2 regions of the Staphylococcus sp. GW821-FHT11H10 genome follow, and region 2 is predicted to be linked to the other one. Evidence: predicted binding sites of a transcription regulator. Region 2 holds the regulator's gene; the other holds the start of a gene.
What was found. The regulator CtsR, encoded in region 2, represses protease genes until heat stress. The targets are predictions, from matches to a motif close to ATGGTCAATAAAGGTCAAACA.
Positions count from the first base shown of each region.

Region 1: the regulator CtsR is predicted to act here: its motif matches at 11,233-11,253, upstream of clpB (ATP-dependent chaperone ClpB).

Region 1 is NZ_JBXARC010000004.1:32,463-49,236, forward strand. It holds gene addB (helicase-exonuclease AddAB subunit AddB) at 1-402, shown strand, start outside; gene addA (helicase-exonuclease AddAB subunit AddA) at 395-4,072, shown strand; gene AC1RRU_RS03685 (fumarylacetoacetate hydrolase family protein) at 4,198-5,103, shown strand; gene AC1RRU_RS03690 (YisL family protein) at 5,526-5,927, shown strand; gene AC1RRU_RS03695 (CoA-disulfide reductase) at 6,001-7,323, opposite strand; gene AC1RRU_RS03700 (Cof-type HAD-IIB family hydrolase) at 7,405-8,229, opposite strand; gene AC1RRU_RS03705 (metal-sulfur cluster assembly factor) at 8,430-8,738, shown strand; gene AC1RRU_RS03710 (acyltransferase family protein) at 9,185-11,011, shown strand; gene clpB (ATP-dependent chaperone ClpB) at 11,306-13,915, shown strand; gene AC1RRU_RS03720 (YjzD family protein) at 14,214-14,408, opposite strand; gene AC1RRU_RS03725 (beta-ketoacyl-ACP synthase III) at 14,614-15,555, shown strand; gene fabF (beta-ketoacyl-ACP synthase II) at 15,569-16,774, shown strand, end outside.
Region 2 is NZ_JBXARC010000030.1:1,211-17,984, forward strand. It holds gene pdxR (MocR-like pyridoxine biosynthesis transcription factor PdxR) at 1-974, opposite strand, end outside; gene pdxS (pyridoxal 5'-phosphate synthase lyase subunit PdxS) at 1,076-1,963, shown strand; gene pdxT (pyridoxal 5'-phosphate synthase glutaminase subunit PdxT) at 1,967-2,521, shown strand; gene AC1RRU_RS11520 (NupC/NupG family nucleoside CNT transporter) at 2,626-3,840, opposite strand; gene AC1RRU_RS11525 (CtsR family transcriptional regulator) at 3,995-4,456, shown strand; gene AC1RRU_RS11530 (UvrB/UvrC motif-containing protein) at 4,479-5,042, shown strand; gene AC1RRU_RS11535 (protein arginine kinase) at 5,035-6,042, shown strand; gene AC1RRU_RS11540 (ATP-dependent Clp protease ATP-binding subunit) at 6,058-8,532, shown strand; gene radA (DNA repair protein RadA) at 8,756-10,120, shown strand; gene AC1RRU_RS11550 (PIN/TRAM domain-containing protein) at 10,146-11,213, shown strand; gene gltX (glutamate--tRNA ligase) at 11,658-13,112, shown strand; gene cysE (serine O-acetyltransferase) at 13,567-14,196, shown strand; gene cysS (cysteine--tRNA ligase) at 14,180-15,580, shown strand; gene AC1RRU_RS11570 (Mini-ribonuclease 3) at 15,582-15,968, shown strand; gene rlmB (23S rRNA (guanosine(2251)-2'-O)-methyltransferase RlmB) at 15,977-16,726, shown strand; gene AC1RRU_RS11580 (NYN domain-containing protein) at 16,723-16,774, shown strand, end outside.

The sequences.
Region 1 (16,774 bases), on a different contig from region 2:
AAATTACGTGGCTTAGTTAATAGCGATATGGATGTAGTAGACGCATTGGATATTCGTTTAGAAGAAATTAGCAAATCCGACATTGTTCCAGTTAGCCTGAAGAAAGATGGAAGTATTGGAAGTAGAGGGAGCAGTGTTGCTGATGAAACAACAATTCATAAATTTATCAAACATAATAAAGACAACTTTATAAAGACTGCTACAAATATTATGGAAGGTCATACCGAAGTTGCACCACTTAAGTTCGATGACCAATTACCATGCCAATTTTGTAATTTTCAATCAGTGTGCCATGTGGATACTATTATTGATAGTAAACATTATCGCCATGTAGATGAAACTATAGATCCTATCAAAGCTATACAAGATGTCGAGTTAGAAAGCGGTGATCATAATGAATAACATCCCCATCAAACCTAAAGATGCTCAATGGACAGATGCACAGTGGAAGAGTATATATGCTAATGGTCAAGATATATTAGTAGCTGCAGCAGCGGGGTCTGGTAAAACTGCAGTATTAGTAGAAAGAATTATTCAAAAAATCATTAGAGATGAAATAGATGTTGATAAGTTACTCGTTGTTACTTTTACTAATTTAAGTGCGAGAGAAATGAAGCATCGTGTTGATCAGCGTATTCAACAAGCGTCAATAGAAAATCCTAACAATGAACATTTAAAGAATCAACGCATTAAAATTCATCAAGCACAAATTTCGACATTACATAGCTTCTGTTTAAAGATTATTCAACAACATTATGATGTCATTGATTTGGATCCTAATTTTCGCACAATTAGTGATGTAGAGAATGTGCTGTTACTTGAACAGTCTATTGATGAAGTTTTAGAAAAACATTATGATACACCGGATATTGAATTTCTTACTTTAGTAGAACAATTATCAAGTGATCGTAATGATGATAATTTTAGAGATTTGTTAAAACGTTTCTATAATTTCAGTATAGCCAATCCTTCACCGTTTGAGTGGTTGGATTCATTAGTTGAAATTTACACGGACGATAATAAACATAAATTATATCTAGACGAATTAGAAAGATTATCGAAAATTTATATCAAAGCTGCATATCATACTTTGTTAGAAGCGGAAAATAACTTTCTAAATTGTATAGAGGCGGAAAAGCATTTAGATGTTATCAAGCTAGAAAAATTTAAATGCGAAAAAATGATTGAGGGTAATGTGATAAATTTTGAAGAAATCATTAATTATACCTCTGAAAAATTGCCTACAATAACAAAAAAATTAAAAGATACTAATGAAGATGAAGGTATAAGTTCTCAATTTTTAACAAACGCTAAAGATTTTTATGATGATTATAAAAAACTATTATCGGAAGTAAAAAATAAGTATCTAATGCGTTCTTATGAAGATTTAAAAGTAGATATGAAACGTTTGGCTCCTAGAATTCAATACCTTGTACAAATCGTTAAGGATATTATTAATGGCTTTGCTGAAAAAAAACGTAGTCGCAATGTACTGGATTTTTCTGATTATGAACACTTCGCTTTACAAATATTAACTGACCAAGAGGGCAATGCTTCGCCTATTGCTAAAGAATATCGATCACAATTTGAAGAGATTTTAGTAGATGAATACCAAGATACGAACCAAGTACAAGAAGCAATCATATCTAAAATTAAACGTGGTGACGAATCTAATGGGAATTTATTCATGGTAGGTGACGTTAAACAATCTATCTATAAATTTAGACAGGCTGATCCAACGTTATTTATGGATAAATATCATCGTTTCACAAAAGATGGCGATCAATCAGGATTACGTATCGATTTATCTAAGAATTTCCGTTCACGTAAAGAAGTACTCGCCACAACAAACTACTTATTTGACCATATGATGGATGAAGAAGTAGGTGAAATTGAGTACGATGCTGATGCGAGACTTTATTTTGGTGCTACTAAATATTCTGATAAATCTATGCCTCTTGAACTACATGCATTAATTCAAGATAAAAGTAGCGATAATGATTTAGAAAAGTCAGAACAAGAAGCTCGCTATATTGCTGAGCAAGTTAAATATATTATTGAGCATAAACAAGTTTATGATATGAAGTCAGAAACTTATAGACAAGCTACTTTCAAAGATATCGTCATACTTGAAAGAGGGTTGAAAAATGCGCGCAATTTACAACAAGTATTTAAAGACTATAATATTCCGTTCCATGTAAATAGTAAGGAAGGGTACTTTGAACAAACTGAAGTACGTCTCGTCTTATCATTTTTAAGAACCGTTGATAATCCTTTACAAGATATATATTTAGTAGGATTGATGAGATCGGTTATATACCAATTTACGGAAGATGAATTAGCAAACATTCGAGTTCAAAGTATGAACGATGATTATTTCTATCAATCTATATTGCATTATATGAAAGATCAAGAAGCGAACCCTTTGTTAGTTGAGAAATTAGAACATTTTATGGATGATATAAACATGTATCAAGAATATAGTCAATCTCATCCTGTGTATCAACTAATTGATAAGTTTTATAATGATCATTACGTTATTCAATATTTTAGTGGTCTTATTGGTGGTAAAGGTAGACGCGCGAATCTATATGGATTGTTTAATAAAGCAGTAGAATTTGAAAATTCAAGTTTTAGAGGGCTGTATCAATTTATAAGATTTATTGACGAACTAATAGAACGCAATAAAGACTTTGGTGAAGAGAATGTTATAGGTCCTAATGATAATGTGGTACGTATGATGACAGTTCATAGTAGTAAAGGTTTAGAGTTCCCATATGTTATTTATTCGGAACTTTCAAAGAATTTTAATAAAGGCGACTTACGTAAACCACTCATCTTAAATCAAAAATATGGTCTAGGTATTGATTATTTTGATTTAGAACAAAATGTAACCTATCCGTCATTATCGTCAGTTGTCATTAAATCAATTACTGAAAAAGAACTTATTTCTGAAGAAATGCGATTGATGTATGTAGCTTTAACGCGAGCGAAAGAGCAACTCATTCTTATTGGTACTATTGATAAGGAAGAAACATTAGAAAAACTTGAGCGATTGCCAATTTCAGGTAATCAAATTGCATTGCATAAGCGGTTATCAGCAGATCGACCTTTTGATTTAATATATAGTATTTTGGCTAAATACCAATCTACATCTTTATTACCAGAGTATCAGTTTGAGAAATCCATTGATAATTTAGATGAGAGTCTGCGTCCTACTGTAGATATTAAAATTGCACAATTTGAAGAACTTTCGATTGAGGACAGTGAATCAGAACAAGAAAGTCGAAATATTTCAGATTTAGAAGTAGAAGGTTCACATGATGATACGTTAAAACAACAAATTAATGATCAATTGTCATTTAAATATCCGTATTTAAAAGATACGGAGAAACCATCTAAACAGTCTGTTTCAGAATTAAAGCGTCAATTAGAAACAGAAGAAAGTGGTACAAGTTACGAAAGGGTAAGACAGTACCGTATAGGTGTATCAACTTATGAGAGACCTAAGTTTTTACGTGAAAATAAAAAGCGTAAAGCAAATGAAATTGGTACTTTAATGCATACAGTCATGCAACATCTACCATTTAAAGAAACGCGTATGACTGAAACAGAATTGAATGACTATATTAATGAATTAATTGAAAAGCATATTATTGAAGAAGATGCTAAAAAAGATATTCAATTTGAAGCAGTTATGAATTTTATTAGAAGTGACTTGTATATGACTATTACACAAGCTGACAAAGTTTATAGAGAGTTACCATTTGTCGTAAATCAAGCGCGTGTAGATGAAATGCCTGAATCAGATGAAGATGTGTCAATTATTCAAGGTATGATTGATTTAATATTTTTAAAAGACGATCAATATTACTTTGTAGATTACAAAACAGATGCATTTAATAAGCGTAGAGGTATGACAGATGAAGAGGTAGGTATACAACTTCGTGATAAGTACAAAATTCAAATGAAATATTATAAAAACACATTAGAAACAATTTTAAATTCTAAAGTATACGGTTACCTTTATTTCTTCCAATTTGGTCAAATGAGTATTGAAGAAGATGTTTAACATATTTTTAATCCAAGGAATGAAGTGTGTATTAAATATCTAAAATTTCAGACATATATATTTGTGGTTTAGCAAAGATTAAAGTTATAATATGTATTAAGATATAGATGAGGAGTTGATACTGAATGAAATTTCTATCATTCAATTATAAAGACGCTGAATCTTACGGCGTAAAAGTTAAGCGTGAAGACGCAGTTTGGGATCTTAAAAAGGTATTTGCGGAATTTGGAGAAGGTGACTTCCACCCTCAAACATTATTAGAGGGATTACAACAAAACCAAACACTAGATTTCCAAGAACAAGTACGTAAAGCAGTTGTAGCGGCTGAAGATAGTGGTAAAGCAGATGAATTCAAAATCGCCTTTAATGACATTGAATTCTTACCACCAGTTACACCACCAAATAATGTTATTGCATTCGGTCGTAATTACCAAGATCACGCAAGTGAATTAAATCATGAGGTACAACGATTATACGTATTCACTAAAGCAGCATCATCATTAACTGGTGATGAATCAACAATTCCAAATCATAAAGATATCACTGATCAATTAGATTACGAAGGTGAATTAGGTATCGTAATCGGTAAATCTGGAGAAAAAATTCCGAAAGCATTAGCATTAGACTACATCTACGGATATACAATTATTAATGATATTACTGATCGTAATGCGCAAAATGAACAAGATCAGGCATTTCTATCTAAAAGTTTGACAGGTGGTTGCCCAATGGGGCCTTATATTGTAACTAAGGATGAGTTACCAACACCTGAAAATGTTAATATCGTAACTAAAGTTAATAATGATATTCGTCAAGATGGTAATACAAGTCAAATGATTAATAAAATTGATGATTTAATTGAAGAAATTTCTAAATATGTAGCATTACATCCAGGAGATATCATTGCTACTGGCACACCAGCTGGAGTGGGTGCAGGTTTACAACCGCCTCAGTTCTTACAACCTGGTGATGAAGTCAAAGTTACTATTGATAATATTGGTACATTAACTACTTATATTGCTAAAGATTAATTAATAGTTCAAAAACGCTATAAGGATTGTCTATCATAATTAGTTCATAATAAATGATTGAATTGAGACATCTTATATTATAAGTACTTCTTAATTCTAATCAGTAAATGCAGGTGAGCCTGGGACATAAATCAATGTCCCAGGCTCTAATTATATATTGCCAATAGTTGTCAGAAATAAAAGCGTACTTGTTACAAGCGTTTTAATTCAGGGGCCCCAGCAAAGAGAATTTCACATGGAAATTCCACAAGCAAAGCAGGCTGGGGTTGGGGCCCAGCAGAGAGAATTTCACATGGAAATTCTACAAAACCATTATTTTAGTTCCACACCCATCTCTTATATCGTTTAACAATACGTTCAAGTGTTTATGTGATATGATAGGTAAGTAAAAAGGTAATAAATAGTATTGGGGGAATTCGGTCTTGTTACATATGCATATTGCAAGTTGGGCGTTGACAATTATTTTATATGTAATTGCATTTTTACATATTTCAAAATCACAAGGTCCTACACCTATGTTTAAACCATTACAAATGGCATTAAGAGTCTTTATGTTACTCACTTTATTCTCAGGGTTCTGGTTGTTAATTCAAGAATTCATGGCTGCTAGCCATGGTGGTGGAGGCAACCATATGTTGTTAACATTGAAGATGCTTTGTGGTATAGCGGTAGTTGCACTAATGGAAGTATCTATTGCTAAACGCAAGAAACACGAAGCAAGTCATGGTTTATTCTGGGCAACAATTATTTTAATAATTATTACTATGTCGTTAGGTATCATCCTACCATGGGGTCCAATTAGTAGCCTTTTTGGAATTAGTTAAAATTTAAATTATTAATGATATAGGGATAGCCCTTAAATGATCGAATTTGCAGTAATCATTTAAGGGCTACTTTTTATAAATCTCTAGCTTTGTAACCAATCATATTAACTAAATCTTTTGGATGACTGTAAGGTGGTGCGTATGCCACTTCAAATTCAGTTAATTCATCAATGGTTAATTCGCTCATCATTGCCATTGATAATACGTCAATACGCTTATCAACACCTGTTTTACCTACTGCGGCAGCACGTAAAAGATGACGATTATTTGTGTCAAAGTAAACGCGTAAGTGGACATTAGTATTTCCAGGGTAATAACCTGCATGAGTGCCAGAATTTAATTCAACCATTTGATAATCAAAATGTGTTAATTCTTCGACTTTGATGCCGACGCTTGCTAATGTATAGTCGAAAAATTTAACGATATTGGTACCCAAAAAACCTTTAAAAATTATGTTTTTATTACCAGCTAGTTGTTCTGCAATGACGCTTGCGCCACGATGTGCTCCCCAAGCTAATGGAACTTGTGCGGGTAGATTTACATGACGGTAGGTAGAGGTAATCACATCACCCAAAGCATAAATATTTGGGATATTCGTTTCAAATTTATAGTTAACTTTAACGAAGCCTTTATCATCTAATGCTACGTTAGATGACTCGATAAATTTCGAATTTGGATGTGTGCCAACGCCTTCAATAATTATATCGAAGTCTTCTTGAATTCCTGATTTAAAAGTAACCAGATGATCTTTAACACTTACAATTTCCTCATTTAATCGATAAGGTATGTGTCGCGAATCTAACTCGTCGAAGATAACTTGATTCATATCTTGGTCCATCAACTTGTTAACTTTTTCAGAGCGGTGAATTAGAGTAACATCTAATCCTCTAGCATATAAATTCTCCAAGACTTCTAATGAAATATAACCTGCTCCTACTACTAATGCTTTTTTAGCTTGATGTTGATCTATAAATTGATCGATGGCATCAGTATCCTCCATATTGCGTAAAGTGAATATGTAATCACTATCAAATCCTAAAGAATTAGCACCTGCACCAGGACTCAATATTAATTTGTCATAACTCGCTTTAAATTTTTCATTCGTTTGACGATTTACTACTGTCACTGTTTGATCTTTATCATTAATAGCAATTACTTCATGATATGTTTTAACTGTAATATCTTTCTTTTCTTTAAACACGTCTGGCGTAATTGGTAAAACATCTTTACGTTCATTAACAATGTTACCTATAAAGTAGGGTAATCCACAATTTGCGAAACTCATGTCGCGGTCTTTTTCAAAAATAGTAATTTCACTGTCTTTATCTAAACGTCGTATTTGGCTAGCACAGGTCGCACCACCGGCGACAGCACCGACTACAATTATTTTACGCATCATACATTCCCCCCGTAAAAAATATATTAAAAAAGTGAGACATTATAAAAGTATACATTTGTCTCACTTAAGAATTGTTGTTTAACCTTTATAAGGTATATTTAATTTAAAGAAATCATTTAAATAACGGCCGATACCATCATCATTATTTGAATAAGTAATATGGTTTGCAATATGTTTTAATTCATCTAGACCATTGTCCATTGCGATACCATATTTAGCATATTTAATCATTTCAATATCATTATCCTCGTCTCCGAAGGCTATAATATGTGAAGGTTCAATTCCTAAATAGTCTTTGACTTGATCAATCCCACGCGCTTTACTAATCCCGCGTTTAACGATTTCGATTACTGGGAAAGGCGCGCCCCAACGTCTGTGCTCAATATTCTCTGCATAGAAACGCGTTAACATTTGCTTGATTCTAGGTATGTAAATCTCTTCTGCTTCTACTAATAACGACGTTGGTGCTTCATCTAATTCTTCTAATAAATTACCTGTTTCAATTTTAGGATTACCCATTGAAAAACCCTCAAATAATCTAGGGTCATGATTATTAATAAACACGTGATCGCGAACCTCAGCAATAATATTTGTAACTTTTGCTTTTTGAAGTGTTTCAATCATATTTCTAGCGAGGTCCACATCTAGAACTTCGTGTGTCGTTTTAAAATCATCTGATTTAGGATGATGAACATAAGCCCCGTTGAAGTTAACGATAGGTGTGTCCATGTTTAATTCGTGATAATAAATTTGGCTTGCACGGTATGGTCTTCCAGTCGCAATCATAATGCGATGACCTTGCTTTTTTAATGTTGTAAGTACTTGCTTAGTATAGTCACTAATTTCTTTATTATCATTTAATAATGTCCCATCTAAGTCTAAACAAATTAAATAAGGTTTCATATATTTCTCCTTAAGCTACATATCTATAGAATAAAATACATTATCATTTCATATTAAATGCTCTTAAAATTGATACATAAATCAACTTTATAATGTTATTATAACGTCTTTATTCGCTTAGTTGTATCATAGCATTTTATTGGCGTTTTGTCGGATATTTGATATATTAGTGTAAAGATAAATAATGAGAGGTGATACTAATGGAAGAGGCATTAAAAGACAGTATCCTAGGTGCACTTGAAATGGTTATTGACCCTGAATTAGGTATTGATATCGTTAATTTAGGTTTAGTATATAAAGTGAATGTTGATGATGATGGTTTATGTACAGTTGAAATGACTTTAACATCAATGGGTTGCCCACTTGGACCACAAATTATCGAACAAATTAAAACAGTATTAGCTGAGATTCCAGAAATACAAGACACAGAGGTTAATATTGTTTGGAACCCACCTTGGAACAAAGATATGATGTCAAGATACGCTAAAATTGCATTAGGCGTTGGCTAATTAATCGCTTTTGAACAATAGTACACGATTAGGATGTACTATTGTTTTTTTATTTATAATAGAAACAATTTAAATGTTCATTTTCAATGCTTTTAGTGACAAAGTTAAGTTAATAAATGACATAATTGTAATATAAATTGAATTTGTTTAAGCGTTATACTACAATACATAAGAATTACAATATAAAATAATTTAAGTTGTACTTGCATTTATGAAAAATAATAATAAATGCGTCAAATTTTATAAAATATTATTATAGTTCAAGCTCAGACATCTAAGTATAAAACTCGATTCAATCATATACATTAAAATATAAAAGAATATTAACTTAAATCATATTTTCTCATGTTGTTGATCATCGGCTTTCGTTTTATCCTGATTTTCAGTGCTTTAGTAATTAATGAATTTATTAAAATTTATTATTTAATAGGGAAAGAATGTGAACAATGAAACAAGATTTTGAAAAAGGGAAACAACGTAAGACTAAAATGCGTTACATGCCTGGTTTAGATGGACTAAGAGCAATTGCTGTCTTAGGTATTATCATTTACCATTTAAACAGGAAATGGCTTACAGGTGGTTTCATAGGAGTAGATACCTTCTTCGTTATTTCTGGATATTTAATCACAAGTTTACTTTTAAAGGAATACGAAGAGCGAGGTATTATTAGCCTTAAACAATTCTGGATTCGACGAGTTAAAAGGTTACTTCCAGCAGTTGTTGCGCTATTAATCGTTGTTGGGATTGCTACATTAATATTTGAACCACAACAAATCGTTCGAGTAAAACATGATATTATCGCTGCATTATTCTATGTGTCGAATTGGTGGTATATTGCCAAAGATGTTAACTACTTCGAACAATTTTCATTTATGCCATTAAAACACTTGTGGTCACTTGCAATAGAAGAACAGTTCTATTTGTTCTTCCCATTTGTGTTGGTCATTTTACTCTTAACGATTAAAAAATATCGCAATGTTACTTTGATATTATGGATTATTTCTTTAGTTTCTTTATTAGCGATGGTCATTATTTCACAACCCAATGTTGGGTATTCGAGAGTTTATTTTGGGACAGATACTCGCTTGCAAACGTTATTATTGGGTGTGATATTAGCATTTGTATGGCCACCATTTAAATTAAAAGCCAATCCACCAAAAGTATTGCAACGTTCTATTGATGGTATAGGCATCTTAGGGCTAATAATACTTATCTACTTATTCTTTACAGTGAAAGATACTAGTGCATGGATTTATAATGGTGGATTTTATCTCATATCAGGTATGACATTATTTATTATTGCTAGTGTCGTACACCCTTCTAGTATCTTAGCAAAGGTATTAGGTCATCGTATATTTGTTTATATAGGTAAACGCTCTTATAGTTTATATTTATGGCATTTTCCTGTCATAAGTTTTATACACATTCATTTTGTTGATGGGCAACTTCCTATTTATGTGTACTTTGTTGATATCATACTTACAGTTTTATTTGCTGAGTTATCATATCGTTATATTGAAACACCATTTAGACGAGAAGGTTTAAAGGCATTTTCATTCAATTATTTAAAGCGACCTAAATTTATTAGAACAATAGTGTCAATTATTGCTGTGATACCGATAGTATTGTTATTCTTAGGTGTCTTCGATCGTTTTGGAAAAGATGAAATTGATAACAAAGCAAATTCATTCAACACGAATGATCAAGATAAATATTTAGTAAGAATGATGCCTGGGGAAAATATAAAAATCGATGGCTCTAGTAGTAATAGTAAAAGTAAAAAACAAGTTTATACTAATATTAGTCCATTACTTATTGGAGACTCAGTGATGGTAGATATTGGTGAAGAATTTAAATCTCAAGTACCTAAAGCAACTATTGATGGTAAAGTTGGGCGTCACCTACAAGAAGCGTTGTCGATAGCAGGCAATTATTCAAATTATAATAAACCATCAGATAAAGTCGTTTTAGAACTAGGTACAAATGGTGATTTTACAGAGGAAGAATTAAATCAATTAATTAATAAGTTTGGTAAAGCACAAATTTACCTTGTTAATACACGTGTTCCTCGAGATTGGCAGGATAATGTGAATAAACAACTAGCTAATGCTGCTAAGAAGCATAAGAATGTAACTTTAGTGGATTGGTACCAACGATCTGCTGGACATTCTGAATATTTTGCACCAGATGGTGTGCATCTTGAAAATAGTGGTGTAAAAGCTTTATCCGATGAAATAATCAAAACTATAAAGAAAAATTCAAAAAACAAATAATTCATTCTAGACCAGTTTAGTGATTTTAAATCATTGAACTGGTTTATTTTATTTGCAGTTTTAACGTATATTTGATGTTTATAACAAAAAAAGTGTGATAAAACAAGTAATAAAAGAAACTCACTAATTACGTCAAACTAGCTTGACCAGGCAGTTTGAGAAATTTTTAAAAGTTGATTGTAAGTGTTGCGTAATCATTTAAGAGGGTCTATAATGTAATTAAGGTCAAAGAAAGTCAAAGTCAAAACAAACTAATTGACCTTGCTCTTATCAAATATATAGGGGTGAACAAATTTGGATATTAATCAAATGACATATGCAATTCAAGGTGCATTACAAAAAGCCGTTGAATTGAGTAAAGAAAACGAATTACAAAATATTGAAATTGAAGCTATATTAAAAGGAACTTTAGAAGAAACTGATAGTTTATTTAAAAGCATATTAGAACGAGCAAATATAGATACAGATGAATTAAATCAAGCGTATACAAATAAATTGAAAAATTATCCTTCTGTACAAGGAGATAATATTCAATATGGACAGTATATAGGAGCTAAAGCAAATGAATTATTAAATAAAGCTGAATCATATATGAAAGAATATGAAGATGAATATATTTCAATGGAACACGTCCTTCGTGCTGCGATGGATATTGATGATACTACTAAACAATTTGTTGGAAATAAAGAAGAAGTAGTGAAAGAAATAATAACTAAAGTAAGAGGGGGAAATCATGTGACTTCACAAAATCCAGAAGTAAATTATGAAGCTTTAGAAAAATATGGTCGTGACTTAGTAGAAGAAGTACGTCAAGGTAAAATGGACCCTGTTATTGGCAGGGATGAAGAAATTCGTAACACAATTCGAATCTTAAGTCGTAAAACTAAAAACAATCCAGTATTAATCGGGGAACCTGGTGTAGGTAAAACTGCAATTGTTGAAGGTTTAGCGCAACGAATTGTACGAAAAGATGTGCCTGAATCATTACTCGATAAAACAATTTTTGAATTAGATTTAAGCGCATTGGTTGCTGGTGCAAAATTTAGAGGTGAATTTGAAGAGCGACTTAAAGCAGTGCTTAAAGAAGTAAAAGAGTCAGATGGACGCATTATTTTATTTATTGATGAAATTCATATGTTAGTTGGTGCAGGAAAAACAGATGGTGCAATGGACGCTGGTAACATGTTGAAACCGATGTTAGCACGTGGTGAATTGCATTGTATTGGTGCAACTACTTTAAATGAATATAGAGAATATATTGAGAAAGATTCTGCATTAGAGCGTCGTTTCCAAAAAGTAGGCGTAAGTGAACCAGATGTAGAAGATACAATTTCAATTTTACGTGGACTAAAAGAACGTTATGAAGTTTATCATGGTGTACGTATTCAAGACCGTGCTCTAGTTGCAGCAGCTGAATTATCAGATCGATATATTACTGATAGATTCTTACCTGACAAAGCAATCGATTTAGTTGACCAAGCATGTGCAACTATTCGAACAGAAATGGGTTCAAATCCAACTGAATTAGACCAAGTTAATCGTCGAGTTATGCAATTAGAAATTGAAGAAAGTGCTTTGAAAAATGAATCTGACAACGCAAGTAAACATCGTTTAGAAGAATTACAAGAAGAACTTTCAAATGAAAAAGAAAAACAAGCGTCTTTACAATCTCGTGTTGAACAAGAGAAAGAAAAAATTGCAAATGTACAAGAAAAACGTGCTGAATTAGATCGCAGTCGTCAAGCTCTAGAAGATGCACAAACCGAGGGTAATTTAGAAAAAGCAGCAGAATTACAATATGGTACAATACCTCAATTAGAAAATGAATTAAAAGAATTTGAAGAAGCTTATCAAGATGAACAAGGTGACAGCGAACGCATGATTCGTGAAGTTGTTTCTGATGAAGAAATTGGAGACATCGTAAGTCAATGGACTGGTATTCCAGTATCAAAATTAGTTGAAACTGAAAGAGAAAAATTATTAAATCTAAGTGATATCTTACACGAACGTGTTGTGGGTCAAGATAAAGCAGTAGATTTAGTATCTGATGCTGTTGTAAGAGCACGTGCAGGTATTAAAGATCCTAATAGACCGATTGGTAGTTTCTTATTCTTAGGACCAACTGGTGTAGGTAAAACTGAATTAGCAAAATCATTAGCTGCATCATTGTTTGATTCTGAGAAACATATGATACGAATCGACATGAGTGAGTATATGGAGAAACATTCAGTTTCTAGATTGATTGGTGCCCCTCCAGGTTATGTAGGTCATGATGAAGGAGGGCAATTAACAGAAGCGGTTAGACGTAATCCATATTCAGTGATTTTATTAGATGAAGTTGAAAAAGCACATAGTGATGTATTCAACGTTTTACTTCAAATATTAGACGAAGGTCGTTTAACTGATTCTAAAGGACGCAGTGTTGACTTTAAAAACACTATCATTATTATGACAAGTAACATCGGTTCACAAGTATTACTTGAGAATGTTAAAGATACTGGTGACATTACTGAAGAAACTGAAAAAGCTGTAATGGATAGCTTACATGCATTCTTTAAACCAGAAATCTTAAACCGTATGGATGATATAGTATTATTTAAACCATTATCTATTAATGATATGAGTATGATTGTTGATAAAATCTTAACTCAATTAAATATACGCTTAATGGATCAACGTATTTCAATTGAAGTTTCTGATGACGCGAAAAAATGGTTAGGCGAAGAAGCGTACGAACCACAATTTGGTGCAAGACCATTGAAACGTTTTGTACAACGTCAAATTGAAACACCATTAGCACGTATGATGATTAAAGAAGGTATGCCAGAAGGTACTGTTGTGAATGTTGATTTAGATGACAATCACGAATTAACTTTCGATGTACAAAAGCCTGAAAATGAGTAATGAATGTTTAGGTAAACCTAGGGAGTGTGATGAGCACTTTCTAGGTTTTTTTGTTTTCAAGTGCAGTTGCAGTGTATTGTTGTATTCACTTGCCCTAATTATAGCTTAAACCAAAGATTAGTAAGAATAAGTAATTTCTCACTTAAAAGCCTTTTAAAGTCATGAAGGTTGTAGTGTATCGCTAAAATATTAAGGATTCATCTATATCTAGTTTAATATAGAAAAACACTTGGAATTTGATTACTAAATTCAAATTCCAAGCGTTTTTAACGTATTGTATTATTATGTAGTAATAAGACTATCTGTTACCTGAACGGGTAAAATCATCTGGTTTAATCATGGCAGCTAGAATAGCAATTACAATTGTAAAGATAACTGCTAAAACTATTGGCGTGATAAAGTTTAATGTTCCACCGCCATTTAAACTATTTAATACAAAGTTAACCATTTGTAATAAGATGACTGCCCAAATAAAAGTTACGAGGTATTTCATACCGATGACCTCCATTATTTATATACTTTCATTCTAAAGTAAAGTAATCTATTTGTATAGAGATAGCAGATAACTGATAAAAATTTGTAATCAATTTTATTTAATGAAATCTGTATTTGTGAAAGGGTAACTACTTGAGTAGTGGTAAAAAAATGTGTTAAATTAATACCTGGTATTAAAAAATGAAGTAAGAAGGTGTACGTTCATGAACGTAGGTATAAAAGGATTTGGTGCATATGCGCCAGAGAAAGTCGTTGATAACGCTTATTTCGAAAGTTTTTTAGAAACTTCAGATGAATGGATTTCTAAAATGACTGGAATTAAAGAAAGACGCTGGGCTAGTGAAAATCAAGATACATCTGACTTAGCATTCGAGGCTAGTAAAAAAGCGATTAAAGATGCAGGAATCACACCTGCTGATATAGATATGATTATTGTTGCAACTGCTACTGGAGATATGCCATTCCCATCGGTTGCCAATATATTGCAAGAAAAATTGGATACACGTAAAGTACCAACAATGGATCAATTAGCTGCATGTTCTGGATTTATGTATTCTATGATTACAGCAAAACAATATGTTCAATCAGGTGATTATAAAAATATCCTTGTAGTAGGTGCAGACAAATTATCTAAGATTACTGATTTAACAGATCGTTCAACAGCAGTCCTTTTTGGTGATGGCGCTGGTGCAGTAGTTATTGGAGAAGTTTCAGAAGGACGAGGTATCATTAGTTATGAAATGGGATCTGATGGTAACGGTGGAAAATACTTATACTTAAACAAAGATACTGGTAAACTAGTAATGAACGGACGAGAAGTCTTCAAGTTTGCGGTAAGAATTATGGGTGAAGCATCAACACGAGTGGTTGATAAAGCTGGTCTACAATCAGATGATATTGATATGTTTATACCTCACCAAGCAAACATTAGAATTATGGAATCAGCTCGAGAAAGACTAGGTATAGAGAGAGAAAAGATGAGTGTATCTGTTAATCGCTTTGGTAACACATCTGCTGCTTCAATACCTTTAAGTATTTCACAAGAATTAGAAAATGGAAGAATAAAAGATGATGACACACTAGTATTAGTAGGTTTTGGTGGTGGCCTAACATGGGGCGCTATGGTTATCAAATGGGGTAAATAGGAGGATATAATGTATGACTGAGAATAAACGAGTTGTAATTACTGGTATGGGTGCATTATCACCTATTGGCAATGATGCCCAGACAAGTTGGGAAAATGCCTTGAAAGGTGTTAATGGAATCGATACTATTACTAGAATAGATACAGAAGATTATAATGTTCATTTAGCAGGTGAACTTAAAGATTTTAATATTGAAGACCATATTGAAAAGAAAGAAGCTCGACGTATGGACCGTTTCACACAATATGCGGTAGTTGCAGCACGTCAAGCAGTTGAAGATGCTAAATTGGAAATCAATGATGAAACTGCTAATCGCATAGGTGTATGGATTGGTTCAGGGATTGGTGGTATGGAAACGTTTGAAACAGCACATACAACACTTCAAAATAAGGGTCCAAGAAGAGTAAGTCCATTCTTCGTACCTATGTTAATTCCTGATATGGCAACCGGCCAAGTATCAATTGATTTAGGTGCAAAAGGGCCAAATGGTTCTACAGTTACAGCATGTGCAACTGGTACAAACTCAATTGGTGAAGCATTTAAAATCATACAACGTGGCGATGCAGATGCGATGATAACAGGTGGTACAGAAGCGCCAATTACACACATGGCACTTGCAGGATTCAGTGCTAGTCGTGCCTTGTCTACAAATGATGATAAAGAAACAGCTTGTCGTCCATTCCAAGAAGGTCGAGATGGCTTCGTTATGGGTGAAGGTGCTGGTATTTTAGTGATTGAATCATTAGAATCGGCACAAGCACGTGGTGCTCAAATCTATGCTGAAATAGTTGGTTATGGTTCAACTGGTGATGCATATCATATTACAGCTCCCGCTCCTGAAGGTGAAGGTGGTTCACGTGCAATGCAAGCAGCACTTGATGATGCAGGTATTGAAGCAAAAGATGTTCAATATCTTAATGCACATGGCACAAGTACACCTGTAGGTGATATGTATGAAATTAGAGCGATCAAGAATACATTTGGAGATGCTGCTAATCAACTAAAAGTTAGCTCTACTAAATCAATGACTGGTCATTTATTAGGTGCTACTGGTGGTTTAGAGGCTATCTTCTCAGCATTATCTATTCGTGACTCTAAAGTCGCACCAACTATTCATGCGAATACACCAGATCCTGAATGTGATCTAGACATCGTTCCAAATGAAGCGCAAGATTTAGAAATTACTTATGCAATGAGTAACAGTCTTGGATTTGGTGGT
Region 2 (16,774 bases):
GGCATTGACAAATAAGATTGTAATAATTTTTGAGGTAAAACAATATAAGCAATACGGCAACTCGGGTAAAGTGACTTTGAAAATGTACTAATATAAATCACTTTGTCATTTTTATCTAAACTTTGTAAAGCTGGAATAGGTTTACCGTAATATCTAAATTCTGAATCATAATCGTCCTCAATTATATATCGGCTATTTTGTTGATGTGCCCATTTAATTAACTGTGTTCGTTTCTTTAAATTCATGACATATCCTGTAGGAAACTGATGTGACGGTGTTATATAAACAATATCGTTATTAGAATTTATGATGTCAATCATATTAATTCCATCTTTTTCAACTGTTGCCTGTATATAATTATGCTTGTTTTTATCTAAAACATGTTTTATGGGCGGATAACTTGGTTTTTCTATTATAAAAGATGATGTTTTAAGTAAATCTGTAATCATGTTTAGCAACTGCTCTGTAGAAGATCCAATGACGATTTGATTGGGATGACACGAAACCCCTCTACTATTAAATAGATAATGGGCAATTTGTTGTCGTAAATTTAATTCCCCTTGGATATCTCCTTTTTCTAAAAGTGCTAATTCATTATCTTCAAAGGCTTCTTTTGCATACTTTCGGAAAAGGTTGAGAGGGAAGTATTCTGCATCAATTTCAGCTAAATTAAAAGCATACTTGTATTGTTTACTCTCAGGTGTCTTAGGTTCGATTTCTATAAATTGATTATTAATATTGATGACAGGTAATGACTGAATATCGGAAACATAATAGCCAGAACGTGGTTTAGAGTATATAAAACCTTCATCAAGTAGTAGTTGATAGGCGTGCTCAATCGTCGTATGACTAAGAGATAAATGTTCACTTAACTGGCGTTTCGATGGAAATTTGTCTTGTGCTTGGTATTGACCTTCAATAATTTGGTTCTTCAATTGTTCATAAAGTGATATATATAGTTTTTGCTTTTTCATTTTAATAACTGACCCCTAATTTTATAAATAAATTGTACCTTTTTAAATATCAGTTTATAACTTAAAATGAATTTAATCAAATTGGAAAAGGGGTTAATTTTATGTCTAAAATCGTAGGATCAGATCGAGTTAAACGAGGAATGGCTGAGATGCAAAAAGGCGGCGTTATTATGGACGTTGTTAATGCAGAACAAGCTAAAATTGCAGAAGAAGCTGGCGCAGTTGCGGTTATGGCTTTAGAACGTGTACCATCTGACATCAGAGCAGCTGGTGGGGTAGCACGTAGCGCTAATCCTAAAATTGTTGAAGAAGTTATGAATGCTGTATCAATTCCAGTTATGGCGAAAGCACGTATTGGTCATATTACTGAAGCACGTGTGTTAGAAGCTATGGGCGTAGATTATATTGATGAATCAGAAGTGTTAACACCTGCTGATGAAGAATATCATTTAAGAAAAGATCAATTCACGGTTCCTTTTGTATGTGGTTGTCGTAACTTAGGTGAAGCTGCGCGTCGTATTGGTGAAGGTGCTGCAATGTTACGTACTAAAGGTGAACCTGGTACTGGTAACATTGTAGAAGCAGTTAGACATATGAGAAAAGTTAATTCAGAAGTTAGTCGCTTAGTTGTGATGAATGACGATGAAATTATGACTTATGCTAAAGAACTTGGTGCGCCTTATGAAGTTTTAAAACAAATCAAAGATCACGGACGTTTACCAGTAGTTAACTTTGCAGCTGGTGGCGTTGCTACACCTCAAGATGCTGCTTTAATGATGGAATTAGGTGCTGATGGTGTATTTGTTGGTTCAGGTATTTTCAAATCTGAAGATCCTGAGAAATTTGCTAAAGCAATTGTTCAAGCTACAACGCATTACCAAGATTATGAGCTTATTGGCAAATTAGCTTCAGAATTAGGCACAGCAATGAAAGGTTTAGATATTAATCAAATCTCATTAGAAGAACGTATGCAAGAGCGTGGTTGGTAATATATGAAAATTGGTGTATTAGCATTGCAAGGTGCCGTACGTGAACACATCCGTCATATTGAACTTAGTGGTCACGAAGGTATTGCAGTTAAAAAGGTTGAACAATTAGATGAGATAGATGGGTTAATTCTTCCAGGTGGCGAATCTACTACATTGCGAAGATTAATGGATTTATATGGATTTAAAGAAAAGTTACAACAATCTGATTTACCAATTTTTGGCACATGTGCAGGTCTTATCGTACTAGCGAAAGATGTCGAAGGTGAAACTGGCTATTTGAAGAAATTAGACATAACTGTTGAACGTAATTCATTTGGAAGACAAGTAGACAGTTTTGAAGCAGAGTTAGATATTAAAGGTATTGCTGAAGACATTGAAGGTGTATTTATTAGAGCACCTCATATCGCTAATGTTGAAGAGGGCGTAGAAATATTAAGCACAGTTGGCGATAAGATTGTAGCAGTAAAGCAAGGCAAGTATTTGGGCGTATCATTCCATCCGGAATTAACAGATGACTACAGAGTAACGCAATACTTTATTGATCATATGGTTAAATAAATGAATAATGGCAAGTTTGGGGACGTTTTAAAAGTCTTCAATTTGCAAAAAATAACCTAGAACTTCTTTATAAATTGGAAGTTCTAGGTTATTTAATTTCGATATTAGATAAAGAAACCAGCAATTGCAGCTGAAATGAATGATACTAATGTTGCACCAAATAATAACTTAAGTCCAAAGCGCGCTACGACATCACCTTTTTCAGAGTTAAGTGATTTAATGGCACCTGAGATAATACCGATTGAACTGAAGTTTGCGAATGATACTAAGAATACAGACGTTACACCTTTCGCATGTTCAGATATATCTTTTAAGTTACCTAATGATTGCATTGCAACGAATTCATTAGATAATAATTTAGTTGCCATAACGGAACCTGATTTAACAGCGTCTTCCCAAGGTACACCAGCTAAGAATGCTAATGGTGCAAAGACAAATCCGATTAATGTTTGGAAGTCCCATTTAATTGCGCCGCCTGATAATAAGCTAAATGCACCACTTACTAAACCGTTTAATAATGCGATGATTGCAATATAACCAATTAACATTGCGCCTACGATTACTGCAACTTTGAAACCATCTAAAATGTATTCTCCTAACATTTCGAAGAATGACTGTTTTTTAGTTTCGCTTTCGTCTACTAATAGTTTATCGTCTTCTTCATTAACTTTATAAGGGTTAATGATTGAAGCAATAATGAAACCACCAAATAAGTTTAATACAACAGCTGTAACAACATATTTAGGTTCAATCAATGTGAAGTATGCACCAATAATTGACGCTGATACTGTAGACATTGCTGAAGCTGTTAATGTGTACAAACGTTGTTTAGGTATGTAAGGTAACTGTTGTTTCAATGAAATGAATACTTCAGATTGACCTAAGATTGCAGCAGCAACTGCATTGTATGATTCTAAACGTCCCATACCATTAATTTTAGAAATTAAGAATCCTAAAACATTAATAATCCATGGTAAGATTCGAGTATATTGTAAGATACCAATTAATGCTGAAATAAATACAATTGGTAGTAACACACTGAAGAAGAATGGTGGGTTTTTAGGATCTACAAACTTAAATCCGCCAAACACGAAGTTAACCCCTTCTGCAGCTTTTTGTAATAAGTAGTTAAATCCTTCCGAAATGCCCCCAATAACTGTAATACCTGCTGTCGTTTTCAATAAAATAAACGCGAACACAAGTTGGATAACTAATAAAATACCAACATACTGCCAGCGGATATTTTTTCTGTCAGAGCTAAACAAAAATGCAAGTGCCAAAAAGAAAATTATCCCTATAATCCCAATAAGAATATGCATAATTCTACTCCTTTAAATTTACTTAACTAATATAATACAATAAATTCTTACATGTAACATCAATAATTTTAGAAAATTAAAAAACAAATTGGTTGAAAAAGGTCAAAGATGCTCATATAATATAGTCAAAGAAGGTCAAAAGAGGTGGTAAATCATGCACAACATGTCTGACATCATAGAACAATACATTAAAAAGTTATTCGAAGAAAGTAATGAAGACGTGGTAGAAATTCAACGAGCAAATATTGCTCAACGGTTCGACTGTGTACCTTCTCAATTAAATTATGTCATTAAAACTAGATTCACAAACGAACATGGTTATGAAATAGAAAGTAAACGAGGTGGTGGAGGTTATATCCGAATCACCAAAATTGAAAATAAAGATGCAACGGGGTATATTAATCATCTGTTGCAAATCATTGGGCCATCCATTTCCCAGCAACAAGCTTACTATATTTTAGATGGTTTGCTAGATAAAGGTCTCATTAGTGAAAGAGAAGCAAGAATGATTCAAGTTATAGTTGATCGTGAGACTTTGAAAATGGATGTTGTTGCTCGAGATATTATTAGAGCGAATATTTTAAAACGTTTGTTACCAATCATTAATTTTTATTAATAGAAAAGCGAGGTGTCTATGTGTGCTTTGCGAAAACTGTCATTTAAATGAAGCAGAGGTTAAACTTACAGTAAAAAGTAAAGAAGGCACTTCTGAGAAATGGGTATGTTCTATATGTGCTCAAGGTGAAAACCCTTGGCAACAAAATGAAACGCCATCCCCACATTCTCAGTTTCAAGACGATATTGAAGAAGCATTTGTCGTCAAACAAATATTGCAACATTTGGCAACGAAACATGGTATTAATTTCCATGAAGTAGCTTTTCAAGAAGAGAAGCGATGTCCAACGTGTAAGATGACATTAAAAGATATTGCGCATGTAGGGAAATTCGGGTGTGCAAATTGTTATGCCACTTTCAAAGATGACATCGTAGATATAGTAAGACGCGTACAAGGTGGACAATTTGAACACGTAGGTAAAACGCCTCGTTCTTCTCATAAGAAACTTGCCATCAAGAAACAAATTGAGGAAAAAACAAAATATCTCAATGTACTAATAGATGAACAAAACTTTGAAGAGGCTGCTATCGTTAGAGACGAAATAAAAGCATTGAAAGACGAGAGCGGGGTGGAGCGCAATGAGTGATATGAATGCTCATATCAGTGAATGGATGAAGGAAACTGAAGAATCTCCAATTGTTATGTCATCAAGAATTCGATTGGCTAGAAACTTAGAAAATCACGTTCACCCACTCATGTTTCCATCAGAACAAGATGGCTTCAGAGTTATAAATGAAGTACAAGATGTATTGCCTGATTTAGATTTAATGCGTTTGGATACAATGGATCAACAAAACAAAATGAAACTTGTTGCAAAACATTTAATTAGTCCTGAACTGATTAAACAACCCGCATCAGCAGTGTTATTGAATAAAGATGAATCAATAAGCATTATGATTAATGAAGAAGATCATATACGCATACAAGCAATGGGCACCGATTTATCTTTACAAGACTTATATAACATAGCTAGTGAGATTGATGATACGTTAGATCAATCACTAGACATTAGTTATGATGAACATTTAGGATATTTAACTACGTGTCCAACAAATATTGGTACAGGTATGCGAGCAAGTGTGATGTTACACTTGCCAGGATTATCCATTATGAAACGTATGAATCGTATTGCACAGACAATTAATCGTTTCGGTTTTACAATTCGAGGTATATATGGAGAAGGCTCGCAAGTCTATGGCCATATTTATCAAATCTCAAATCAATTAACACTTGGTAAGACTGAAGATGAAATCATAGATAATTTAACTGAAGTTGTTCAACAAATCATAAATGAAGAAATGCAAATTCGTGAACGTTTGACTCAATACAATGAATTAGAAACGCTAGACCGTATTTATCGGTCATTGGGTATTTTACAAAATAGTCGGATCATTTCAATGGAAGAAGCTTCTTATCGTTTAAGTGAAGTGAAATTAGGTATCGATTTAGGGTATTTAACATTGAGTGATTTTAAATTTAATGAATTAATGGTAAGTATTCAATCAGCGTTTATCTATAACGATGAAGATGAAACAATCTCTGTAAATGAAAAGAGAGCAAATATATTAAGAGAATATACTCAATAGGAGGTACAAAAATATATGCTATTTGGTAGATTAACTGAACGTGCACAACGTGTCCTAGCACACGCACAAGAAGAAGCAATACGTTTAAATCATTCTAATATAGGTACAGAACATTTGTTATTAGGTTTAATGAAAGAACCAGAAGGTATTGCTGCTAAAGTATTAGAAAGTTTTAATATAACCGAAGATAAAGTGATTGAAGAAGTCGAAAAATTAATCGGTCACGGACAAGATCAAACAGGAACATTGCATTATACACCAAGAGCCAAGAAAGTAATTGAACTTTCAATGGATGAAGCAAGAAAGTTACACCATAACTTTGTAGGTACAGAACACATATTACTAGGTTTAATTCGTGAAAATGAAGGCGTAGCTGCTCGCGTATTTGCTAATCTTGATTTAAATATTACGAAAGCGCGTGCCCAAGTCGTCAAAGCGCTAGGTAGTCCTGAAATGAGCAATAAAAATGCTACAGCAAATAAATCAAATAATACCCCTACATTAGATGGATTAGCACGTGATTTAACTGTCATTGCCAAAGATGGAACGTTAGATCCAGTTGTTGGTAGAGATAAAGAAATTACTCGTGTAATTGAAGTGTTAAGTCGTCGTACTAAAAACAATCCTGTACTAATTGGTGAACCCGGTGTAGGTAAAACTGCAATTGCAGAAGGTCTTGCTCAAGCTATTGTTAATAATGAAGTACCTGAGACACTTAAAGGTAAACGCGTGATGTCACTTGATATGGGAACAGTTGTAGCTGGTACTAAATATCGTGGTGAATTTGAAGAACGTTTGAAAAAGGTAATGGAAGAAATTCATCAAGCTGGTAACGTAATCTTATTCATTGATGAATTACACACATTAGTTGGTGCTGGTGGAGCTGAAGGCGCAATCGATGCGTCAAATATATTAAAACCAGCATTAGCACGTGGTGAATTACAATGTATCGGTGCGACAACATTAGATGAATATCGTAAAAACATCGAGAAAGATGCAGCGTTAGAACGTCGTTTCCAACCTATTCAAGTTGATGAACCAACAGTTGAAGACACAATTGCAATTTTAAAAGGATTACGTGATCGTTATGAAGCGCATCACCGCATCAATATTTCAGATGAAGCACTTGAAGCGGCTGCTAAATTAAGTGATCGTTATGTATCAGATCGTTTCTTACCCGATAAAGCAATTGATTTAATTGATGAAGCAAGTTCAAAAGTAAGACTGAAAAGTCATACAACACCTAACAACTTGAAAGAAATTGAGCAAGAAATTGAAAAAGTAAAAAATGAAAAAGACGCAGCAGTTCATGCTCAAGAATTCGAGAATGCTGCTAATTTACGTGATAAACAAACTAAACTTGAAAAACAATATGAAGATGCCAAAAATGAGTGGAAAACAACTCAAGGTGATCAATCCACTTCTCTATCTAAAGAAGATATTGGTGAAGTCATTGCAGGTTGGACAGGTATACCACTTACAAAAATTAATGAAACTGAATCGGATCGATTATTAAATCTTGAACAAACGTTACATGATAGAGTTATTGGCCAAAATGATGCTGTAACTTCTATTAGTAAAGCGGTACGCCGTGCTCGTGCAGGATTGAAAGATCCTAAACGTCCAATCGGTAGTTTTATCTTCTTAGGTCCTACAGGTGTAGGTAAAACAGAATTAGCTAGAGCATTAGCAGAATCAATGTTTGGTGAAGAAGATGCAATGATTCGCGTTGATATGAGTGAGTTTATGGAAAAACATGCTGTGAGTCGTTTAGTTGGAGCGCCTCCAGGCTATGTAGGTCATGATGAAGGTGGCCAATTAACTGAGAAAGTAAGACGTAAACCATACTCAGTTATCTTATTTGATGAAATCGAAAAGGCGCATCCAGATGTATTTAATATTCTATTGCAAGTTCTAGACGATGGTCATTTAACTGATACAAAAGGACGTCAAGTTGATTTCCGAAATACAGTGATTATCATGACTTCAAATGTCGGTGCACAAGAATTACAAGATCAACGCTTTGCTGGTTTCGGTGGCGGTTCTGAAGGTCATGACTATGAAACAATTCGCAAGACTATGATGAAAGAATTGAAAAATTCATTCCGCCCAGAGTTCTTAAACCGTGTTGACGACATCATCGTATTCCATAAACTTTCTAAAGATGAATTGAAAGAAATCGTTACAATGATGGTTAATAAACTAACACAACGACTATCTGAGCAAGATATTAATATTGTTGTAACTGATAAAGCAAAAGAAAAAATTGCTGAAGAAGGCTATGATCCAGAATACGGTGCCCGTCCATTAATCAGAGCTATTCAAAAAACAGTTGAAGATAACTTGAGTGAATTAATCTTAGACGGTAACCAAATTGAAGGTAAAGAAGTTGTCATCGACCATGATGGTGATGAATTTAAATATAATATCAATGAAAAAAATAATGGTATTTCAGATGAAGGCAATGAAGTAACTGAAACTGAAGCATAATACAATAAAATTAATGTTAAATATAAGCTGAGACATATCATACTCGAATGTCTCAGCTTTAATTTTTAATGATTTCAATGAATTAATTTTAATCATTATAAGTATTAATCATCTCAAAAATAAATAGAACCAAATTTATACTAAATTGCTTAAGTTTACATTTGTCATTGTGCAACGTTACATATAAAATAGATTTGTTCAAAGAAAAATCGGGGGTGCAATTTTGGCCAAAAAGAAAGTGATTTTTGAGTGTATGGCTTGCGGTTATCAATCTCCAAAATGGATGGGAAAGTGTCCTAATTGTGGGTCATGGAATCAAATGGAGGAAATTGTTGAAAAAGCTTCAAATCCTAAGCACGGCGTAAAGACATCAACGTCTAGCGCGAAAGTCCAGAAATTAAATGATATCAAGAATGAAGTGACACCGAGAGTTCAGACAGAATCAAAAGAGTTCAACCGCGTTTTAGGTGGTGGCATTGTAAGTGGTTCTTTAGTGTTAATAGGTGGAGATCCTGGTATCGGTAAATCAACGCTATTACTGCAAATTTGTGCATCATTGTCACAAAAATTAAATGTACTGTATATTACAGGTGAAGAATCATTAAATCAAACTAAACTACGTGCCGATCGACTAGATGAGGATTCGAGTAATTTAAATGTGCTAGCAGAAACGGACTTAGAAGTAATACATCAAACAGTTCAACAAGCGCAACCTGATATTTTAGTTGTGGATTCCATTCAAACAATATATCATCCAGAAATTAGTTCAGCACCTGGTTCTGTGTCTCAAGTAAGAGAAAGTACACAGAGTTTAATGAATATTGCTAAACAAATGAATATTGCAACATTTATCGTCGGACATGTTACGAAAGAAGGTCAAATTGCAGGACCACGTCTATTAGAGCATATGGTTGATACAGTATTGTACTTTGAGGGAGATGAGCATCATGCTTATCGTATCTTGAGAGCGGTTAAGAACCGTTTTGGTTCTACTAATGAAATGGGCATTTTTGAGATGAAACAAAGCGGATTAAAAGGCGTTCATAATCCTTCAGAAATGTTCTTAGAGGAACGTTCTACCAATGTGCCGGGATCAACGATTGTAGCAACTATGGAAGGTACACGACCTCTATTAATAGAAGTTCAGGCCTTAGTGACGCCTACAACATTTAATAACCCTAGACGTATGGCAACAGGTATAGATCATAATCGTTTGAGTTTATTAATGGCTGTATTAGAGAAAAAAGAAAACTATTTATTACAACAACAAGATGCATACATAAAAGTAGCTGGTGGCGTACGATTGACAGAGCCGGCAGTTGATTTAAGTGTTATAGTAGCAACAGCTTCAAGTTTTAAAGATAAAGCAGTAGATGGGCTTGATTGTTATATTGGGGAAGTAGGTTTGACCGGTGAAGTGAGACGTGTTTCTCGAATTGAACAACGTGTTCAAGAAGCAGCTAAATTAGGCTTTGAACGTGTTATTATTCCACAGACAAATATCGGTGGATGGCAATTTCCTGAAGGCATTAAAGTAGTTGGAGTGTCTACAGTACATGACGCTTTAAAATATGCATTCAAATCGTAAATATAGTGAAAAAGAGGTGAGACTTATGAACGTATTAAAAGGAATTGTAATCATAATATATATTATTCTAGGTGCTGCACTTGGTATTTTACTAATACCTGAAATACTTAAGGATTTTAATATTAATGGTTACCCATTTTTACATAACTATTATATAGATGGCTTAATTGGAATAGTAGTATTTTTCTTGATTTTTGGCTTCTTTATTAATAAAGTTACGAAGACTTTTAAAGCCATTGAACATTGGATTATGCAGCGCAGTGCTGTTGAAATTTTATTTGCAACACTTGGACTTATCATTGGATTATTTATATCAGTTATGGCTTCATTTATTCTAGAAATGATTGGAAATACGATATTAAATCATCTAGTACCGCTTATTATTACATTATTGCTATGTTATTTAGGTTTCCAATTTGGTTTAAAAAAGCGTGACGAAATGTTAATGTTCTTGCCGGAAAATATGGCACGCTCTATGTCTAAAAGTAATATTAGTGCTGTACCTAAACTTTTAGATACAAGTGCAATTATCGATGGACGTATTTTAGATGTCATTCGATGTGGTTTTATAGATGGTGAAATCCTTATTCCGCAAGGCGTTATTAATGAACTTCAAGTTGTAGCTGATGCGAATGATAGCGTGAAACGTGAAAAAGGACAACGTGGCTTGGATATATTAAATGAATTATACGACTTAGAGTATCCTACACGCGTGATACATCCACAAAAGTCTCACAGTGATATAGATGAATTATTGGTGAAGTTAGCACAGACTTATCATGCGCATGTGATTACTACCGATTTTAATTTAAATAAAGTATGTCACGTGCAAGGAATTAAAGCTTTAAACGTGAATGACTTATCTGAAGCAATTAAACCAAATGTTCATCAAGGTGACCGCATTAATATTCTATTGACTAAAATGGGTAAAGAGCCTGGTCAAGGTGTAGGCTATTTAGATGATGGCACAATGGTAGTCGTTGACAATGCGAAATCACTTGTAGGTAAACATGTAGATTTAGAAGTCATCAGTTTATTACAAACATCATCAGGGCGTATTATTTTCGCTAAAAAAATAGACGATTCAGAGTAATGATAAATATGTTCTTTAAACTTAGAGATTAAGAAGATACGTTCAATTATAAAAAATTAAATTATTGTAAGTGATTAGGTTTCATGTGAAACGCTAAATGTGGAGGGGACTCTTTTCAAGAAGCGAAGCATGGAACATATTTACATAAAGTAGATGTATGAATTAATGATTATCTATAGCGTAAACAAGTGACTTATCAAAGTATTGATTTAGTGCTACAATAATGAAGAAATGCGAACTTTTATCTAAGGGTAATGTAAAGTGGAAAGTTATTCGGGAACATGTCTAAAATGATAGTTTAGAATAGCTTTTTTTCTAATGGTTTGAAGATGTTTCTTACTGGCGTAGAACGACTCGGTTAGAGTGTAAAGTTTGTAGCCTGTATTAGATAAAGCGTATAAATTCGAAGTTAAAACATAACTAATATTTATAGGAGTGAATACGATGAGTGAACGTATTAGAGTGAGATATGCGCCAAGTCCAACTGGATATTTACACATTGGTAATGCAAGAACTGCATTATTTAATTATTTATTTGCTAAGCATTATGATGGTGATTTCGTAGTGCGTATTGAAGATACGGATAGTAAACGTAACCTTGAAGATGGTGAGTCATCTCAATTTGATAACTTAAAATGGTTAGGATTAGATTGGGACGAATCAATCGATAAAGACAAAGGTTATGGACCTTATCGTCAATCAGAACGTGGTGATATCTATAATCCACTTATTCAACAATTATTGGACGAAGATAAAGCGTACAAATGTTACATGACTGAAGAAGAGCTTGAAAAAGAACGTGAAGATCAAATCGCACGTGGTGAAATGCCTCGTTACGGTGGTCAACATGCACATTTAACTGAAGAAGAACGTCAACAGTTTGAAGCTGAAGGTCGTCGCCCATCAATTAGATTCCGTGTGCCTCAAGATCAAACGTATACGTTCAATGATATGGTTAAAGGTGAAATTTCATTCGATTCAAACAATATAGGTGATTGGGTTATCGTTAAAAAAGATGGCATCCCTACCTATAACTTTGCTGTAGCTATCGATGATCATTACATGGAAATTTCCGATGTTATTCGTGGTGACGATCACGTTTCTAACACACCAAAACAACTTATGATTTATGAAGCATTTGGTTGGGAAGCGCCACGCTTTGGTCATATGTCGCTAATTGTTAATGAAGAACGTAAAAAATTAAGTAAACGTGATGGCCAAATTTTACAATTTATTGAGCAATATCGTGATTTAGGTTACTTGCCAGAAGCGTTATTTAACTTTATTACATTATTAGGTTGGTCTCCAGAAGGAGAGGAAGAAATCTTTTCTAAAGAAGAATTTATTAAAATCTTTGATGAAAAACGTCTTTCTAAATCACCAGCGATGTTCGATAGACAAAAATTAGCATGGGTTAATAACCAATATATGAAAACAAAGGATACTGACACTGTATTTGAACTTGCATTGCCTCATCTTATTAAAGCTAATTTAATACCAGAATCTCCAAGTGAAGATGATAAAGAATGGGGTCGCAAATTAGTGGCACTATATCAAAAAGAAATGAGCTATGCTGGCGAAATTATACCTTTATCTGAAATGTTCTTCCATGAAATGCCTGAATTAGGAGAAGAAGAACAAGAAGTCATTAATGGAGAACAAGTTCCTGAATTGATGACACATTTATATGGTAAATTAGAAGCTTTAGAACCATTTGAAGCGGCTGACATTAAGAAAACAATTAAAGAAGTACAAAAGGAAACAGGTATTAAAGGTAAACAATTATTCATGCCTATTCGTGTTGCTGTAACTGGTCAAATGCACGGCCCTGAATTACCTAATACAATTGAAGTATTAGGTAAAGATAAAGTACTTTCACGATTGAAAAAATTCGTGTAAAGGACATCAGGCAAGTTGCACGAATGAGATGCTAATTTAACATATCTAACACTTGAAATTTTACATTAAAGCAAATATGATAAAGTTAAAGATGGCGAAGCCATTTTGGTATGAGTATTTAAAGGCGAAGGATTAGTAAATATTGGACTATGATATCAGAGAGTGTACGGATGCTGTGAGTACGCCATAGACGATGTTGAATGCACCTTTGTATAATCAACTAAATATAGTAAATGAGTATGATAAAGTGAATCTAGTAACCTATAGTTATATAGACATACTAGCTTGCATTTATCTAGAATACAGAGTGGAACCGTGCAGTAGCGCCTCTAGCATCTTAAGTGTTAGGGGCGCTAATTATTTTATTTAGAATGTATTTAAGTATTTTGCTATTAAATTTGGAAATTTTTAAACTTTTAAAAAAACTGAGGGGGCGACAGTCTTGATAAAAAGAATGAGAGACGATGTGAAAATGGTATTTGAACAAGACCCAGCAGCTCGTACAACATTTGAGGTTATTACAACATATGCTGGATTACATGCAGTTTGGAGTCACCTTATTGCACATAAATTATATAATAAGAAACGCTATGTATTGGCGAGAATTATATCTCAAGTATCACGTTTCTTTACAGGTATTGAAATACATCCGGGCGCGAAAATTGGCAAGCGCTTATTTATAGACCATGGTATGGGTGTAGTAATTGGTGAGACTTGTACAATTGGTGATAATGTGACTATTTATCAAGGTGTAACACTGGGTGGTACGGGCAAAGAAAAAGGAAAACGTCACCCTGATATTGGCGATAATGTATTAATCGCAGCTGGGTCAAAAGTGTTAGGTAATATTCAAATTGATTCGAATGTGAATATTGGTGCGAATTCAGTGGTATTACAATCAGTTCCAAGTTACACGACTGTAGTCGGTATTCCGGGGCATATTGTTAAACAAGAGGGTAAACGTATCGGTAAAACATTTGATCACCGTAATTTACCTGACCCTTTATATGAACAAATTAAGCAACTAGAAAAACAACTTGAAAAAGCGAAGAACGGAGAGATTAAAGATGATTACATTATATAATACATTAACGCGTCAAAAAGAGACATTTGAACCTATCGAACCAGGTAAGGTGAAAATGTATGTCTGTGGTCCGACAGTATACAATTATATTCACATTGGTAATGCACGCCCTGCCATAAATTATGATGTTGTACGTAGATATTTTGAATATAAAGGATACGAAGTGATTTATGTTTCAAACTTCACAGATGTAGACGATAAATTAATAAATCGTTCTAAGGAATTGAATGAGAGTGTACCGGATATTGCAGATAGATACATTAAAGCGTTTTATGAAGATGTTGGTGCATTAAACGTTAAGAAAGCGACTTCGAATCCACGTGTAATGAATCATATGGATGAGATTATTGATTTTATTAAAGAGCTAGTTGATGAAGGTTACGCCTATGAGAGTGACGGCGATGTCTACTTTAGAACACGCAAATTTGAAGGTTACGGTAAATTAAGCCATCAGTCATTAGATGATTTAAAGGTAGGAGCAAGAATAGAAGCTGGGGAACAAAAAGAAGATGCGTTAGACTTTACTTTATGGAAAAAAGCAAAACCAGGTGAAATTAGTTGGGAAAGTCCTTTTGGTGAAGGGCGTCCAGGTTGGCATATTGAATGTTCAGTAATGGCGTTTCATGAACTAGGCAAAACAATTGATATTCATGCTGGTGGTTCTGACTTACAATTCCCTCATCACGAAAACGAAATTGCGCAATCAGAAGCGCATAATCATGCCCCATTTGCTAATTACTGGATGCATAATGGTTTTATAAATATAGATAACGAGAAAATGAGTAAATCGTTAGGTAACTTTATACTAGTTCATGACATCATAAAAGAAGTAGATCCTGACGTACTGCGATTCTTCATGATTAGCGTACATTATAGAAGTCCTATTAACTATAATCTAGAACTTGTTAATGCAGCTAAGAGTGGTTTAGAACGCATTCGTAATAGCTATCAATTAATAGAAGAACGTGAAACAATCGCGACAGACATCGTTGACCAATCTAAATATATCGAACAAATTGATGCTATTATAGAGCAATTTGAGACAGTAATGGATGATGATTTCAATACTGCTAATGCTGTTACGGCTTGGTACGATTTATCTAAACTTGCGAATAAATATGTTTTAGAGAACAATACATCTACTCAAGTCATTTCTCGATTCAAAGAAGTTTATCAGATATTTAGTGATGTACTTGGAGTTCCACTAAAAGGTAATAAATCAGATATGTTACTTGATGAAGATATTGAAAAGCTCATCGAAGAACGTAATGAAGCGCGTAAAAATAAAGACTTTGCACGTGCAGATGAAATAAGAGACATGCTTAAAGAACAAAACATTATATTAGAGGATACGCCACAAGGTGTACGCTTTAAACGTGGATAATATGGATATTAAATTGTTAAACCCGTTAACACTAGCCTACATGGGTGACGCAGTGTTGGACCAGCACGTGCGAGAATATATCGTTCTTAAATTACAAAGTAAGCCTAATCGATTGCATCAAGTTTCGAAAAGTTATGTGTCTGCGAAAAGTCAGGCGCAAACTTTAGAAACATTATTTGAAATGGGTTGGTTCACGGATGAAGAATTAGATATTGTTAAAAGAGGTCGTAATGCTAAAAGTCACACTAAGGCTAAAAATACGGATATTCAAACTTATCGTAAAAGTTCTGGTTTAGAAGCAGTCATTGGATATTTATATTTAGATCATCAAGAAGAAAGATTGGAAAACTTACTTGATATGATTGTTCAAACAGTCAATGAAAGGTAGTGAAAACAGTGGAAGATATCGTTATTGTCGGTAGGCATGCTGTTAAAGAAGCGATTGTTTCTGGCCATACAATTAATAAAATTTGGATACAAGAGGGAATCAGAAAGCAACAAATCAATGATATTTTACAAAATGCTAAAGAGCAAAAATTGATTGTGCAAACAGTTCCAAAATCCAAATTAGATAATTTAGCAAATGCACCTCATCAAGGTGTTGCTGCACTTATTGCACCATATGAATATGCTGATTTCGATCAATTTATTCAATCTCAAAAGGATAAAGAAGGTTTATCAACTGTAGTGATTTTAGATGGCCTTGAAGATCCTCATAACTTAGGCTCTATATTGAGAACGGCAGATGCTAGCGGTGTTGATGGTGTTATTATTCCTAAAAGACGTTCAGTAGCGTTAACGCAAACAGTTGCTAAAGCATCAACAGGTGCGATACAACATGTTCCAGTTATGCGTGTTACGAATTTAGCAAAAACAATTGACGAATTAAAAGAACATGGCTACTGGGTAGCAGGTGCTGAAGCGGATAATGCAACAGACTATAGAGATATGGCGGCGGATATGCCATTAGCTATCGTTATCGGTAGTGAAGGACAAGGCATGAGTAGATTAGTGAAAGATAAATGTGATTTTTACATTAAAATACCTATGGTTGGACATGTTAATAGCCTCAATGCATCGGTAGCTGCTAGTTTAATGATGTATGAAGTATATCGTAAACGTCATCAAGTCGGAGATAACGCATGAAAGATAAATATTTGATAATTGATGGCTACAATATGATTGGACAGTCAC